DNA from 2 places in the Streptomyces sp. NPDC002577 genome. Region 2 is predicted to be linked to the other one. Evidence: riboswitches for the same ligand, from Rfam matches in the RefSeq annotation. Region 2 holds a riboswitch; the other holds the start of a gene.
What was found. A riboswitch is a leader RNA that binds a small molecule or an ion and turns the genes downstream of it on or off. The one in region 2 is predicted to bind cyclic di-AMP.
Positions count from the first base shown of each region.

Region 1: linked by a shared signal. The riboswitch ahead of ACWD4J_RS19200 (transglycosylase SLT domain-containing protein) and the one ahead of ACWD4J_RS19030 (M23 family metallopeptidase) in region 2 are both predicted to bind cyclic di-AMP.

Region 1 covers NZ_JBSFWK010000013.1:28,080-35,245, reverse strand. Annotated here, with positions in the region: gene ACWD4J_RS19205 (amino acid transporter) at 1-1,420, opposite strand, end outside; cyclic di-AMP (ydaO/yuaA leader) riboswitch at 2,320-2,492, shown strand; gene ACWD4J_RS19200 (transglycosylase SLT domain-containing protein) at 2,497-3,222, shown strand; gene ACWD4J_RS19195 (inorganic diphosphatase) at 3,480-3,989, shown strand; gene ACWD4J_RS19190 (baeRF2 domain-containing protein) at 4,137-5,264, shown strand; gene ACWD4J_RS19185 (CBS domain-containing protein) at 5,604-6,029, shown strand; gene ACWD4J_RS19180 (hypothetical protein) at 6,458-7,027, shown strand.
Region 2 covers NZ_JBSFWK010000012.1:176,787-183,952, reverse strand. Annotated here, with positions in the region: gene ACWD4J_RS19055 (aspartate aminotransferase family protein) at 1-1,084, shown strand, start outside; gene ACWD4J_RS19050 (helix-turn-helix domain-containing protein) at 1,161-1,796, shown strand; gene ACWD4J_RS19045 (DUF6126 family protein) at 1,793-1,984, shown strand; gene ACWD4J_RS19040 (tyrosine-protein phosphatase) at 2,011-2,808, opposite strand; gene ACWD4J_RS19035 (alpha-galactosidase) at 3,079-5,172, shown strand; cyclic di-AMP (ydaO/yuaA leader) riboswitch at 5,458-5,635, shown strand; gene ACWD4J_RS19030 (M23 family metallopeptidase) at 5,640-6,488, shown strand; gene ACWD4J_RS19025 (SGNH/GDSL hydrolase family protein) at 6,708-7,166, shown strand, end outside.

The sequences.
Region 1 (7,166 bases), on a different contig from region 2:
CGAGGATGATGCCGGCGATGAAGCAGGCGCCGATCTTCACACCGTCGGGGCGCTCGATGACGTTCAGGACCGTCGTGTAGAGGAATACCGCGGAGATGACGGCGAAGCCGATGGTCCAGCCCCTCTGACCGGCCTTGCGCGCGGCGATGGTGACCGCGATGGCCGCCGAGCTGATCAGGACCAGCACACCGGTGGCGTAGGCGCCGCCCTGCGCGTCCACATCCGCGTCGAAGATCCAGGTGACGACGAAGCCGATCAGGGTGAAGACGATCACCATGGGGCGGACGGCGCGGGCCCAGTGCGGGGCCATGCCGTAGCGGGGCAGGTAGCGGGGCATCAGGTTGAGCAGCCCGGCCATGGCGGAGGCGCCGGCGAACCACAGGATGGCGATCGTCGAGACGTCGTAGACGGTGCCGAAGATGTTGCCCAGGTACTCGTGTGAGAGATACGCGAGCGCACGGCCGTTGGCCTGGCCGCCGGACTCGAACTCCTTCGCCGGAATGAGCAGCGTGGTGATGAAGCTCGTGGCGATCAGGAACACGCTCATGATCAACGCGGCCCAGGTCAGCAGCTTCTTCGTGCCGCGTATCCGGCCCGAGGGCTTCTCCTCGGTGTCGTCGGGGTCGCCCTGGACATGCGGCATGACCGCCACGCCGGTCTCGAAGCCGGACAGACCGAGCGCCAGCTTCGGGAAGACCAGCAGGGCTACGCCGATCATGACAAAAACGTTTCCGTGCTGGGCGGTCAGCGCGGAGGACCAGTCGGTCACGACATGCCCCGCGGTGACCACGTGCCACAGGCCGACCACCACGACGACGGCGTTGAGCACGAGATAGACCCCCACCAGCGCGACGGCGACGCCGATGGCCTCCAGGAAGCCCTTGAGGAACACCGCGCCGAGGAGCGCGATCAGGATCAGGGTGATCAGCATCTGCTTGTCGTGCAGTACGCCGGTCAGATGGGGGTTCTCCACCAGGTGCGTGGAGGCGTCGGCCGCCGACAGGGTGATGGTGATCAGGAAGTCGGTCGCGGCGAACCCGAGCAGGGTGAGGACGAAGAGCTTGCCCTTCCAGAACGTCAGCAGCCGCTCCAGCATCGCGATCGAGCCCTGTCCGTGCGGGCTCTCGTCGGCCACGCGCCGGTACACCGGCAGGGCGCCCGCCAGAGTGACGATCACCAGCACGATGGTCGCGATGGGGGACAGCAGGCCCGCCGCGAGGGCGGCGATGCCCGGCTGGTAGCCGAGGGTGGAGAAGTAGTCCACGCCGGTCAGGCACATCACCCGCCACCAGGGCTGCCCCTTGTGGGCGGGCTCCGGCGCGGCGGCGTCCGGGCCCTGCTGGTGTCCGGCCATGTCGGAGAGGCCTTCCAGCATCCACGTGCGCAATCGGCTCGCAGGCGGGCGTTCGGTGGTGGCCATTCGAGTGCTCTCCTGATGTGCGGCTCAGCATGGGATTCCGGCCATCACTCGGACGGCGGGATCAGCGTAAGCGGAGAGTGATGCACGGGCCCACGGATGCAGGGGGTCGAGCGCGTCAAGCTTGCGTTAAGACCGGGCGGTCGGTGCCCGCGGCTCGTCGGCATGCGGACGTACCGGGACGAGGCGGCGCGATCCGGGCCGTGCGAGAGTGTGCGGCCGGGCGCTCCCGCGGGTCATGGTCGAACACGCAGTGTCATGCCGTACATGGCTCTGCCCTCGACGAAGGCGGGGCGCGGGCGGTGGCGCAGGGGGCGCGGCGCTTCCGCCTTCCTGGTGGCGTAGGTACTCGTGGCGAGGATGCCGGTGGTCGCCTGCGCGGCTCGCCGGTGGCGGCTGCCCTCGCGATCGCCGCTGGCGCCCCCCGTAATCGCATCAGCCACGCGACTCGTGCTGCGACTCGTACTGCGGACCTCCACCTCCAGCCTCTGTAGAGGAGGTTGAGGTTGCGTCAGCTGATCGGTCCGGGAAAGAACCCGACCGGCGCGCCGAGAGTCGCTGGAGCTGACGTTATGGGCGATTTGCACTATTCCTCATCAAAGTTCACTCACGTCCTATTCATTCAACTTTCTGTACTTTGAGTCGTGTTGCGGCGCGAGAAATGCCACCTCACCAGTGATATGCCTCACGTCGGGATGATCTGCCCGTTTTCTGCATGTCTGGCTCCTTGCTTCATCCGGCTCGCGGAGAAAGGGAGTTGGGCCGACGGACAGCCCGGTCCGGCACCGGCTCGACTCGCAAATACGGATATCGCTGTGAATTCCGCCCTTGTTCCGGCCGGGCGTTCTCGCTTACGTTCGCGCCACTCCGGTCGGTCACGCCGAATCCTGCCGCCGCCCGGGAAACCGCGATCACTCACGTATGGCAGGAGCGGGGAACCCAGGTAAGTCGCCGATCCGGAAACCGGAACCGATCCGGAAACCGGACCGGCTCGGGGTGAAGTCGCATTCACACTGCGGCCGGGCATCTCCAGCCCGAACCCGACAGCTCACCTCGCAGGCGGCGGAGAGGAATTCGTCATGCCTGCAAAGGGAATGCACCGTCGTCCCAAGACCAATCCGCTGGCTCGGGGCCTCGTCGCCCTGGGTGCCGGTGGTGCCGTGTTCGCCGCACCGTTGATGGCCGCTACCAGTGCCGAGGCGGCACCGGCGGTGCAGACCGCCGCCGCACCGGGGCTCTCGCCCGTCGTCGCCGCCCCGACGGGCAAGATGACCCCCTACACCGTGGTCGCGGGTGACACGCTTGCCAAGATCGCAGCCTCGCACCACGTGGTGGGCGGCTGGAAGAAGCTGTACGAGGACAACCGGGCGGTCATCGGCGCCGATCCGACGAAGATCCGTCCCGGCCTCAAGCTGATGGTCGAGGCCCAGCCGGGGACGCCGGTCGCGTCAGCCACACCCAAGCAGGGGTCGGGGAAGACGTACGCCAACAACCTGGACGGCTGGATCAGGCAGTCGCTCGACGTCATGGCCGCGCATGGCATTCCCGGCAGCTACGACGGAATCCACCGCAACATCATGCGCGAGTCCTCGGGCAATCCGAAGGCCGTCAACAACTGGGACTCCAACGCCGCAAAGGGAACCCCCTCCAAGGGCCTCCTCCAGGTCATCGACCCCACCTTCCGCGCCTATCACGTCTCCGGTACGTCGTGGGACATTTTCGACCCGGTCGCCAACATCACTGCTGCGTGCAACTACGCGGCCGCCAGGTATGGGTCGATGGACAACGTCAACGGTGCCTACTGACGTACCTGCTTTCCGCTCGACGTACCTGTTTCCATCGGAAGATCGCGGATTGATTCCGCACGGGCCGTCGGCCGCGCGCAGAGAAATCCAGGCGAAAACGCGCGGACCGAACCCGTTCATGGCCGATCCGAGGGGGTAGCCGAACGGCAGGAAACGGCCGACCTGTGATGCGACCACGCCCGGCCCGCCACCCGGACCCGTGCCCTGAGCGGCCGGGTCCGGTGGACGGGCCGAGGACGCGGACAAGGAGGGCCACCGTGGAATTCGACGTGATTGTGGAGATCCCGCAGGGGTCCCGTAACAAGTACGAGATGGATCACTCGATCGGGCGGATCCGACTGGACCGCATGCTGTTCACCTCCACGCAATATCCGGCCGACTACGGATACATAGACGGCACGCTCGGCAGCGACGGCGACCCCTTGGACGCTCCGGTCGTCACCGGGGACCCGACGTTCCCGGGCTGTGCCATCGAGTGCAGGGCGATCGCGATGTTCGTCATGCGCGACGACAAGGGCATGGACCAGAAGGTGCTGTGCGTGCCCGCCCATGACCCGCGCTACGCCGCCGTCCAGGACATCGGGGACGTCCCGGAGTTCGACCGGCTGGAGATCACCCACTTCTTCGAGGTGTACAAGGACCTGGAACCCGGCAAGTCCGTCGAGGGTTCCCACTGGGAAGGCCGCGACCAGGCCTACGCCGAGATCGAGGCGTCCCGCCGGCGCGCCGCCGAGAGCCAGACCGCCGGACCGGGCCGACCAGGCTGACCAAAGGCGTGAATGGGCGTCGCCACATGGTCATGCCAAGCCACGCGCGTTCGCGCGGTCGGCCTGAGGACAGGGGCGGTCGACCCCAGGCCAGGGACGGTCGGCCCCAGGCCAGAGGGTGAGGCCAGGTGAGGCCAGGAGACAACCGTGAAGCTGTCCTTCCTTGAACCGCTGTACGCACGGCCGGGTCCCTATGCATGCGCCTACGTGGACACGTCCCGGGACGTCGAGGACCCGGAGACCGCCAACGACGTGCGGCGACGCCATGTGCGGGACGACCTGGCCGCGCAGGGCGCCGACACCGCCACCGTCGCTGCCGTGGCCGCCGTGATCGGGGCCGACAGGGCCGTGCCGGGCCGGCACGGCCAGGCCGTCTTCGCGGCGCACGGGCGGCTCGCCCTGGTGGCGGAGCTGCCCGATCCGCCCGTGCGCGACCTGACCGAGTTCACCTCACTGCCCGATGCCATGCCGCTGGCGGTTCAGCATGCACCGGACATCCCGTACACGGCTGTCGTCGTGCACCGTGTCGACCACAGAGGCGAGAGCGGCCTTCAGGAGGAACTGCAGGTCGATCTGGAGACGGGCAGGTGGCCCATCAGCAGGGTCACTCCCGGGACGCACTCGCGTCGGCGGTTCCCCGTCGTGGACTGGCAGAGGGGCGTCGCACAGGTCGCCGGCGAGCTGGGGGAACTGGCCGACCGGGGCGGTGCGGAGGTGATCGTGGTGTGCGGGGAGGTGTGGGCGCGCGCCGTCCTGCTCCACCGGCTGCCCCGGCGCTTGAGCGAGCGAGTGGTCGTCGCCGAGGGCGGTGCGGGGGAGGGCGGCGAGGGCCGGGCGCTGCTGGAGGAGGAACTGGTGGAGCTGTTCCGTGGACGCATGGCGGTGCGCGACAGGGCTCAGGCGGAGACGTTCATGGCGCACCGCGCCCGGTACAGCAGTGCGGCGGAGGGCATGGCGGCCACCGTCGCCGCGCTGCAGCGGGGCCAGGCGAGATCCCTCCTGATCAACGAGCGCACCATTGGCGAGCGCACCGAGTCCCCCGCGCGGATGTGGACCGGACCTGAGCCGACGCACATCGCCCTCTCCCCTGGTGACCTGCGGTCCTTCGGCGTGACCGCCGTCGAGCGGCAACCGGCTGACGCCGCCCTGATCCGGGCGGCCGTCGGTACGGGCGCCGAGCTCGTCGTCGTACCGCCACAGGAGGAACCACGGCTGGCCGACGGGGTCGGGGTGCTGCTGCGCTACTCCGACACCGCCACGACCTGGGTGTCGTGAGCCGCGGGGCGGTGCCGCGGCAGGGCAGCCCGACGCCTTGAAACTGACGTTACGTCAGTGGTCGCGATCCATGTGCCCCCGGAGGAGACGCCGGGCCCGGTGCGGAGGAGTGGCGGCGGTGACGGAACAGCGCCGGCGACGCTCTCGCCGGCCGTGGCCGGTGCGGGCGCGGACGGCTGAGGCCGATGTCCCGACTGCTGCCTCGGGTGCATCGCGGATCCGCCGGAGTGAGAATGGACCTGACCAAGGCATCAGGAGGCGACCGGGGGGTCGTGGCAGACCGATCGGGTGCCGTGGCGTCCCCGCCTCCGGGGCCGATCCGCTGGCAAGGAGGCTGTCATGACCAATGCGCGAGACGTCATGCACCCCGGTGCGGAGTGCGTCGGCGAGCACGAGACGCTGGACTCCGCGGCACGGCGCATGCGGGACCTCGATGTGGGCGCGCTGCCGATCTGCGGTGACGACGACAAGCTGCGCGGCATCATCACCGACCGCGACATCGTGGTGAAGTGCCTGGCCGCCGGGGGTGACCCGACGACGATGACCGCCGGTGAACTGGCGCAGGGCAAGCCCGTCACGGTGAAGGCGGATGCGGACATCAAGCAGGTGCTCGAAACGATGGAGGAGAACCGGATCCGCCGCTTGCCGATCATCGACGAGAACAAGCGGCTGGTCGGCATGATCAGCGAGGCCGACCTGGCGCGCAACCTGCCGGAGAAGGAGGTGGGCCGGTTCGTCGAGGCCGTTGTGGCATACAGCATCTGACCTGCTACGACAGGTCGGCCGCAACCGTATACGCCTCTCAACGTACCTTGAGGGCGCGGAAGTTGCCGGATTCGCCGGAACCGGGGCCTGGACGGGGTCGGGCCGGGGCCGCGCGAGCCGCTTCCGCGCCCCGCCTCCGCCGCCCGCTCGACCTCACCCGCCCCCGCCGTTTGAACCCACTGGTGAATCGGACAGCCGTCGCATGGGTGAAGCCAAAACGCCGGAAGTGTGGGTGAATTGTGAGCGGGTCACCACATCCGAACGCATTTACAAGAAACGCCAGGCTTCGCCACCCCTTCCGCACCGTAGAAATATCTACAAGCATGAGCGCGTCGGGACCGGGTCCACGAATCCGAACAGGTTTGTGCCCGGCGGGAGTTGAGTGCCCCGTCCGATCGTGCGAAGCAGATATTTCATGGAGGAGGGTCATGAGGAATTCGGCCTCGAGGCAAGCCATGGAGTGGCTCGCCGCGGCCGCGAAGGATCCCCGGGCATGCAAACGGGAGTGGGAGTACGGCGAACACGGGACGGTGGTGCTGGCTTCGGGGCGGTTCTGGGACGTGCTCAGCGTCCCCGAGGAACTCGGCCTGCTCACGCTGGACACCCTGCTGCGCACACCGCAGTACGAGCCCGGCCCCACACTCGTGGATTTCGCAGCCCACAGAGTCGGCTTCTTCCTGCCGCCGGATCCGGCCTGCCGCTGGATCGGCTCCGGCATCCGCTACGCGGGCAAGGGCTCCTGGATCGCGGTGCCGCCCCCCTACCGGTCCGGACGGTCCCTGCAGTGGCTCGTCCCGCCCGACGGCAGCGGCGACCTTCATACCCCGGCCGCGCTCGAACTGGCGCTCCGACAGGCGACGGGCCAGCTCGCCGTCATCGTCAGCCGGGAGAGGGCCGATCCTGGCAGCCAGTCCGGGGATTCGCTCGCTGAGGACTCGCGGGCTCAGGGCTTGCGTCCACAGGGTTTGCGCCCTCAGGGCTTGCGTCCACAGGGGTAGCGTGCTCAGGGTCGGTGTTCTGGGACTCGCGCCCGCGAGGTCGGCGTCTTCGGGACGCGCGCCCGCAGGGTGGGTGTTTTCAGGACTCGCGCCTGCAGGGTGGGCGTCTTCAGGACTCGCCCATCGGCCCGTGCCGGTC
Region 2 (7,166 bases):
GCCGGGACTGCTCGCCGAGAAGCTGCTCGCCCACAGCCCGCACCTGGACCGGGTGTTCTTCGGCAACAGCGGCACGGAGGCCGTCGAGACGGCGCTGAAGTTCGCCCGCTACGCGACGGGGAAGCCGCGCGTCCTGTACTGCGAGCACGCCTTCCACGGGCTGACCACCGGCTCGCTGTCCGTGAACGGGGAGTCGGGTTTCCGGGACGGATTCGCCCCGCTGCTGCCCGACACGGCCGTCCCGCTCGGCGACCTCGACGTACTGGCGAAGGAGCTGAAGAAGGGCGATGTCGCCGCGCTGATCGTCGAGCCGATCCAGGGCAAGGGCGTGCACGAGGCGCCGCCCGGCTATCTGCGGGCCGCCCAGGACCTGCTGCACCGGCACAAGGCGCTGCTCATCGCCGACGAGGTGCAGACCGGCCTCGGTCGCACCGGCGACTTCTACGCGTACCAGCACGAGGAAGGCGTCGAACCGGACCTGGTGTGCGTGGCGAAGGCGCTCTCGGGAGGCTATGTCCCGGTCGGCGCCACGATCGGCACGGACTGGATCTTCAAGAAGGTCTACTCGTCGATCGACCGCGTGCTGGTCCACTCGGCGAGCTTCGGCTCCAACGCACAGGCCATGGCGGCCGGGCTCGCGGTGCTCTCCGTCATGGAGGACGAGCAGATCGTCGCGAACGCCCGCGCGACCGGTGAGCTGCTGAAGAGCCGCCTGGCGGCGCTCGTCGACCGCTACGAGCTGCTGGGCGACGTGCGGGGCCGCGGGCTCATGATCGGCATCGAGTTCGGCAGGCCCCGGTCCCTGAAGCTGCGCAGCCGCTGGACGATGCTGCAGGCCGCCCGGAAGGGGCTCTTCGCGCAGATGGTGGTGGTGCCGCTGCTGCAGAGGCACCGCATCCTCACCCAGGTCTCCGGCGACCACCTCGAAGTGATCAAGCTGATCCCGCCGCTCGTCGTGGGAGAGCGGGACGTCGACCGGTTCGTGGATGCCTTCACCGCCGTCATGGACGACGCGCACAGCGGGAGCGGGCTCATGTGGGACTTCGGGAAGACGCTGGTGAAGCAGGCGGTGGCCAACCGATAGCAGGTCCCGCTGGAAGTTTTTGCCTCTCGGGCAAGGAATTTGCCCGAGAGGCATGACGTCTGGCTGAATCGAGGGCATGAGCCCTTCCGAGCCGCAGCGGCCGGCGCTGGACGATGACCTGCCCGCCGTCGCGCCCCACCTGCGCGAGCTGCGGCGACGTGCCTCGCTGACCCTGGAGGCCGCCGCCCGCGCGGCAGGGCTCTCGCCCGCCCACCTCTCACGCCTCGAGACCGGGCGCCGCCAGCCGTCGCTGCCGATGCTGCTCGCACTCGCGCGTGTCTACAGTACGACGGTCTCCGAACTGCTCGGCGAGACGGTGGCCGACCGCGACGCCGTACTCCGCGGCGCGGACACGGAGCCCACCGAGGCGGGCGGCTGGACCTACCGGCAGGCGGGCTCATCAGGACGCGCCATGCAGGCCCTGCGGGTCCACGTGGCGCCCGGGACGCAGGGCGACATCGTGCGCGTGCACCCCGGCGAGGAGTGGCTCTACGTGCTCGAGGGGCGGCTGAGGCTGCGGCTCGGGGATGCCTCGCACACCCTCGGCCCCGGTGACAGCGCGCACTTCGACTCGCTGACCCCGCACCGGCTCACGGCCGACGGCCGCGAAGGGGCCGAACTGCTCTTCGTACACACCTTGCTGCAGAGCCCCGCCGCCGCGCTGTGCCTCGGCCCGGCGGCCGGCCACCGGACCATGGGAGACCCGCGATGACCGAACCGACGATGCCGGAACCGACGACGCCCCGACCGGCGGCGTCCGAGTCGGTCGCGTCCCGCCGCTCGATCGAGGATCGGTTCCCGCGCGCTCTGTGGGTGCGACTCATCGTCTACATCGCTGTGGGGCATCTGCTGGCGGCGTTCATATTCCTGCTCTTCGAGCTCGGTGCGAAGAGCCAGTAGCAGCGCCGTCCGAGCCCACCGGCTCGCTAGTCGAGCAGTCGCGCGCGGAGCCTCTCGCGTACGTCCGGGGTCAGCCGCAGGCCCTCGGTGAAGTAGGTCTCGGCGCTGCCCCAGGTCTCCTCGATCGTGTCGAATGCCGCGTGGAGGTACTCCGCGCGGGCGTCGAAGAGCGGGCTCAGCAGCTCCAGGATCTCAGGCGACATGCCGTCGGGGGAGGTGTCGGTCCGGCGCACCTTGTAGCGGCGGTGCGCGGCGTTCGACTGGAGGTAGTCCGTCTCGATGGCGTCGCGCTCGACGCCGACCGCGAGCAGTGTGATCGCGATCGACAGGCCCGCACGGTCCTTGCCCGCGGCGCAGTGCATCAGCGCGGGCACGCTGTCGTCCGCCAGGGCGTGCAGTACACGGCTGTGCTCGGCGGTGCGCCGCGTGATGAGGGTGCGGTAGGAGGCGATCATCCGGTCCGCGCCCTTGCTGTCGGCGAGGATGGTGCGCAGTTGGTCCACGCTGCCGTCCCGGACCATCCTCCAGAACTCGGCTCCGTCGGCCGGGTCGTTCAGCGGGATGTTCACGTTGCGTACGCCGGGCAGCTCCACGTCGCGGCCCTCGAGCCGCTGGTCCGCGGCGTTGCGGAAGTCGAAGATCGTGTGCAGCCCCAGCGAGGCGAGGAACGCCGCGTCCGAATCGGTCGCGTGCGCCAGGTGCCCGCTCCGGAACAGCTGCCCCCACCGGGTCCGGCGGCCGTCCACCGTCGGCAGACCCCCGACGTCACGGAAGTTGCGCACACCGGCGAGTTCAGGTTCTGTCGACGGGACCTGCTGCGTCACGTGGGCTCCTCCCAGTCCGCCACCGGCGCTGCTTGCCGGAGGGCGCTCTGTCGACCATACGACACGGGTGGCAGGGCCAATCATCTGCTGTCGCCGTGATTTTCGGGCCTTCCGTGACACCGTTCGGCCCTCACATACAGCTGTATGTGGTGTCTTGCCCGGCGGCATCAACGCCCGGCCTGCCCGGTATGAGGTCATTGCCGAGAGTACGGTCCACCCACGATGATGTTGGCACCTGAGTGTGCTTGAGCGAATGTGTGGGGGCTTGTGATGATCGAGATCGGTGGAGACGGCCGGACGTGGCTTCTCTCCGGGCCCGGCAGCAGCTATGCACTGCGACTGACGGACCGCGACGAGCTGCTGCACCTGCACTGGGGGCCGCGGATCACCCTCGCCGACGCCGAGGCGCTCGCCGCCGAACCTCCCGCCCCGTACCGGCCCTTCGAGTCCCCGCTCGACGGACATGAGGAGTACCCGGTCGAGGGCGGCCCCCGCTTCGCGCGCCCCGCGCTGTCCGTGCGTACCGACGAGGTGCGCGGCACGGAGTGGCGGTACCGGAACGCGGCCGCTGACGACGACGAGCTGCAGCTGCACTTCTTCGACGAGGTGCACCACCTCCAGCTGACCCTCCGCTACCGCATGCGCGGGGACGTCGTCGAGCGTGACGCCATCCTGATCCACCAGGGCCCGGCCGACGCCCCGGCCCTGGAGGTGCTGCGCGCCGACTCCGCGACCTGGACGCTGCCGGTGCGCGACCGCTGGCGGCTGTCACAGCTGCACGGCCGGTGGGCGGCCGAGTCCCAGCTCGTACGGTCCGAGCTGACCTACGGCGAGAAGGTCATCGGCAGCCGGCGCGGTCACACCGGGCACCAGCACCTGCCGTGGGTGGCGCTCGACGCGGACGGCGCGGCGACCGAGGAGTCCGGCGAGGTCTACGGCTGCGCCCTCGCATGGTCGGGCTCCTGGCGGATCGCCGTGCAGCAGCTGCCGGACGGCATCGTGCAGATCACCGGTGGGACGGGGTACGACGACTCGGGGCAGGCGCTCCTCGAGCCCGGTGAGACGCTCGTCACGCCCGTCTTCGCGGGGCTCTGGAGCGACGGAGGATTCGGCGGGGCGAGCCGTGCATGGCACGCATATCAGCGCGAATACGTCATTCCAGACGCCGACCAGGACAGGCCCGTGCTCTACAACTCCTGGGAGGCCACCAACTTCGGCATCTCCGAGGACCAGCAGCGGGCGCTCGCCCAGCGCGCCGCCGACATGGGCGTCGAACTGTTCGTCGTCGACGACGGCTGGTTCGGCACACGGACCAGCGACCGGGCCGGGCTCGGCGACTGGACGCCCAACCCGGACCGCTTCCCGCACGGGCTGAAGCCGCTCGCCGACGACGTGCACGCGCTGGGTATGCAGTTCGGCATCTGGGTCGAGCCGGAGATGGTCAACCCGGACAGCGATCTGTACCGCGCCCACCCCGACTGGGTGCAGCACTTCCCCGGCCGTACGCGGACGGAGTTCCGCAACCAGCTGGTCCTCAACCTCGCGCGCGAGGACGTCCAGCAGTACCTGTGGGAGCAGCTGGACACCCTGCTCGGCAGCGCCCCCATCGACTACGTGAAGTGGGACTTCAACCGCTGCTTCACGGATGCCGGATGGCCGGGCGAGCGGTACCCGCAGAGGCTCTGGAACGATCATGTGCACGCGCTGTACGAACTGCTGGACCGGCTCCGCGCCGCCCACCCGGGGGTGGCCTTCGAGTCCTGCTCGGGCGGCGGAGGCCGGATCGACCTCGGCATCATGGCGCGCACCGACCAGGTGTGGACCTCGGACAACACCGACCCGCTGGACCGGCTGGCCATCCAGCACGGCTTCAGCCAGGTGCACCCGGCACGGGTCATGGCCGCCTGGGTCACCGACAGCCCGAACGTGCAGCTCAACGACCGGGTGAGCTCGCTGCGCTTCCGCTTCGTCAGTTCGATGGCCGGGGTGCTCGGGGTCGGCGGCGACCTCACCGAGTGGAGCGACGAGGAGCTCGCCGAGGCCCGCCGGTGGGTGGATCTCTACAAGGAGATCCGGCCCGTCGTGCAGCGCGGCGACCTCTACCGGCTGCGGCCGCCGGAGGGCGGCCTGAGCGCCGTGCAGTACGTCCGCGGGGACGAGAGCGTCGTACTGGCGTGGCTGCAGGCCCAGCGCTACGGCGAGGCGCCGCCGGCGGTCAGGCTGCGCGGGCTGGACCCCGCCGCGTCGTACGAATGCCTCGAGACCGGCACAGTGCACCGAGGCGCGGTGCTGCTGCACCACGGGCTGCGCACCGGGCTGCACGGCGACCTCGATGCGGCATTTTTCCGTCTTCGTCGCATCTGACCGATTTGTGAATTATTAGCGATTAAGAGCAACTTACCCTGAAATAAGGCGGCATGACTGTCATGCCGTGAGCAGGATCATATTGGTGACGGTGGGTGGCGATCTCCCTTTCATGACTTCCTCGGAGATTTCTGGGTGTTGGCCGGAATGTGGAGATCGTTAATCCACGGAGGGTGACCGGAATCCGCGGAGAAGGATCAAGAACCGGCGTCCCACCGTCAACTCCTCGCTTGTTTCGGCCATTCCGGCTCGCTTACGGTCGCGGTCGATCCGGGCGGACGCCGAATCCTGCCATTGCCCGGAATCCCCACTCACACACGTGCATGGCAGGAGCGGGGGACCCCACAGGCAGTACGCCGGTTCCGGGTCTCCGGACCGGCTCGGGGTGAAGTCGCGCCACAACGCGGCCGGACATCTCCAGTCCGAACCCGACAGCTCACCTCGCAGGCGCCGGAGAGGAATTCGCCATGCCCGCGACCGGTAAGCACCGCAGTGCCAAGTCCCTGCGCTTCACCCGCTCCATAGCCGCCTTCGGCACCGGCAGTGCCGTACTCGTGCTGCCGCTCGTCGGCGCCACCGGTGCGTTCGCCGCCCCCGCGCAGTCCGCCGCCGTCCAGTCCGTTTCCGGAAAGGCCGTCACCGCCGCCCAGTCGGCCGCGACGAAGACGTACACGGTGAAGCAGGGCGACTGCCTCACCAGCATCGCCAAGGAGCAGAAGGTCGCGGGCGGCTGGAAGAAGCTGTACCAGGACAACCGCACGGTCATCGGCGCCGATCCTGCGAAGCTCCGCGCGGGCATCAAGCTCGTCATCGCCGGGACGGCCTCCGGCGACTCGGCGTCCGCTGCCGCCAAGGCGGCCACCACGGCCACGAACACGGCGGCCGCGACCACCGCGGCCGCGACCACCTCCGCCTTCACCGCGCCGATCCCCGGTACGACCATCGGCACCCCCTACCACCAGGCGGGCAGCATGTGGTCCAGCGGCTACCACACCGGTGTGGACTTCGTCGCCTCGACCGGCACGAGCGTCAAGGCCGTCGGCGCCGGCACCGTCGTCTCCGCGGGCTGGGGCGGCGCGTACGGCAACCAGGTCGTCATCAAGCTCAACGACGGCATGTACGCGCAGTACGCCCACCTGTCCGCCTTCTCCGTCTCGGCCGGCCAGACCGTGACGGCGGGCCAGCAGATCGGCCTCTCCGGCGCCACCGGCAATGTGACCGGCCCGCACCTGCACTTCGAGATCCGCACCACGCCCGACTACGGCTCCGACGTCGACCCGCTGGCCTACCTGCGCCAGCACGGCGTCTCGATCTGACGCGGTTTCGGTTCCACCAGGCCCGGTGGGGCCGCACCCTGAGGCGGTGCGGCCCCACCGGGCCCACGTCGTCCTGCGAGGTCGTCCTGCCTGCGAGCCGTGCAACGGCCTCCCCCTATTCCCGGCTTGGACCAATCTTGACGAGTGGCATTTCTCACCAGCCGTCAACCCCTTCCTACGGTGGCGTAGGTCACTTAGGGAGGTGAAAGATATGGCGACGTGGCAGAGTCGAGAACCCTTACCAGTGACGTGATCAGGTCCTACGCGGCGGTCGGCGACAGCTTCACCGAAGGTGTCGGAGACCCCGGGCCTGGCGGAGGCTTCGTCGGCTGGGCCGACCGGCTGGCCGTCCTCCTCGACGACCGGGTCCCTGAGCACACCTTCCGCTACGCCAACCTGGCCGTACGCGGCAAACTCCTCGACCAGATCGTCGCGGACCAGATACCGCGGGCCAGGGAACTCGCGCCCGACCTGGTGACGTTCTGCGCCGGCGGCAACGACATCATCCGGCCCGGCAACGACCCCGACGACGTCGCGGAGCGCTTCGAGCGTGCCGTCGCCGACCTCACATCGGCCGCGGGCACCGTCCTGATCGCCACGGGCTTCGACACCCGCGGCGTGCCCGTGCTGAAGCACCTGCGCGGCAAGATCGCCACGTACAACCTGCACCTGCGGTCC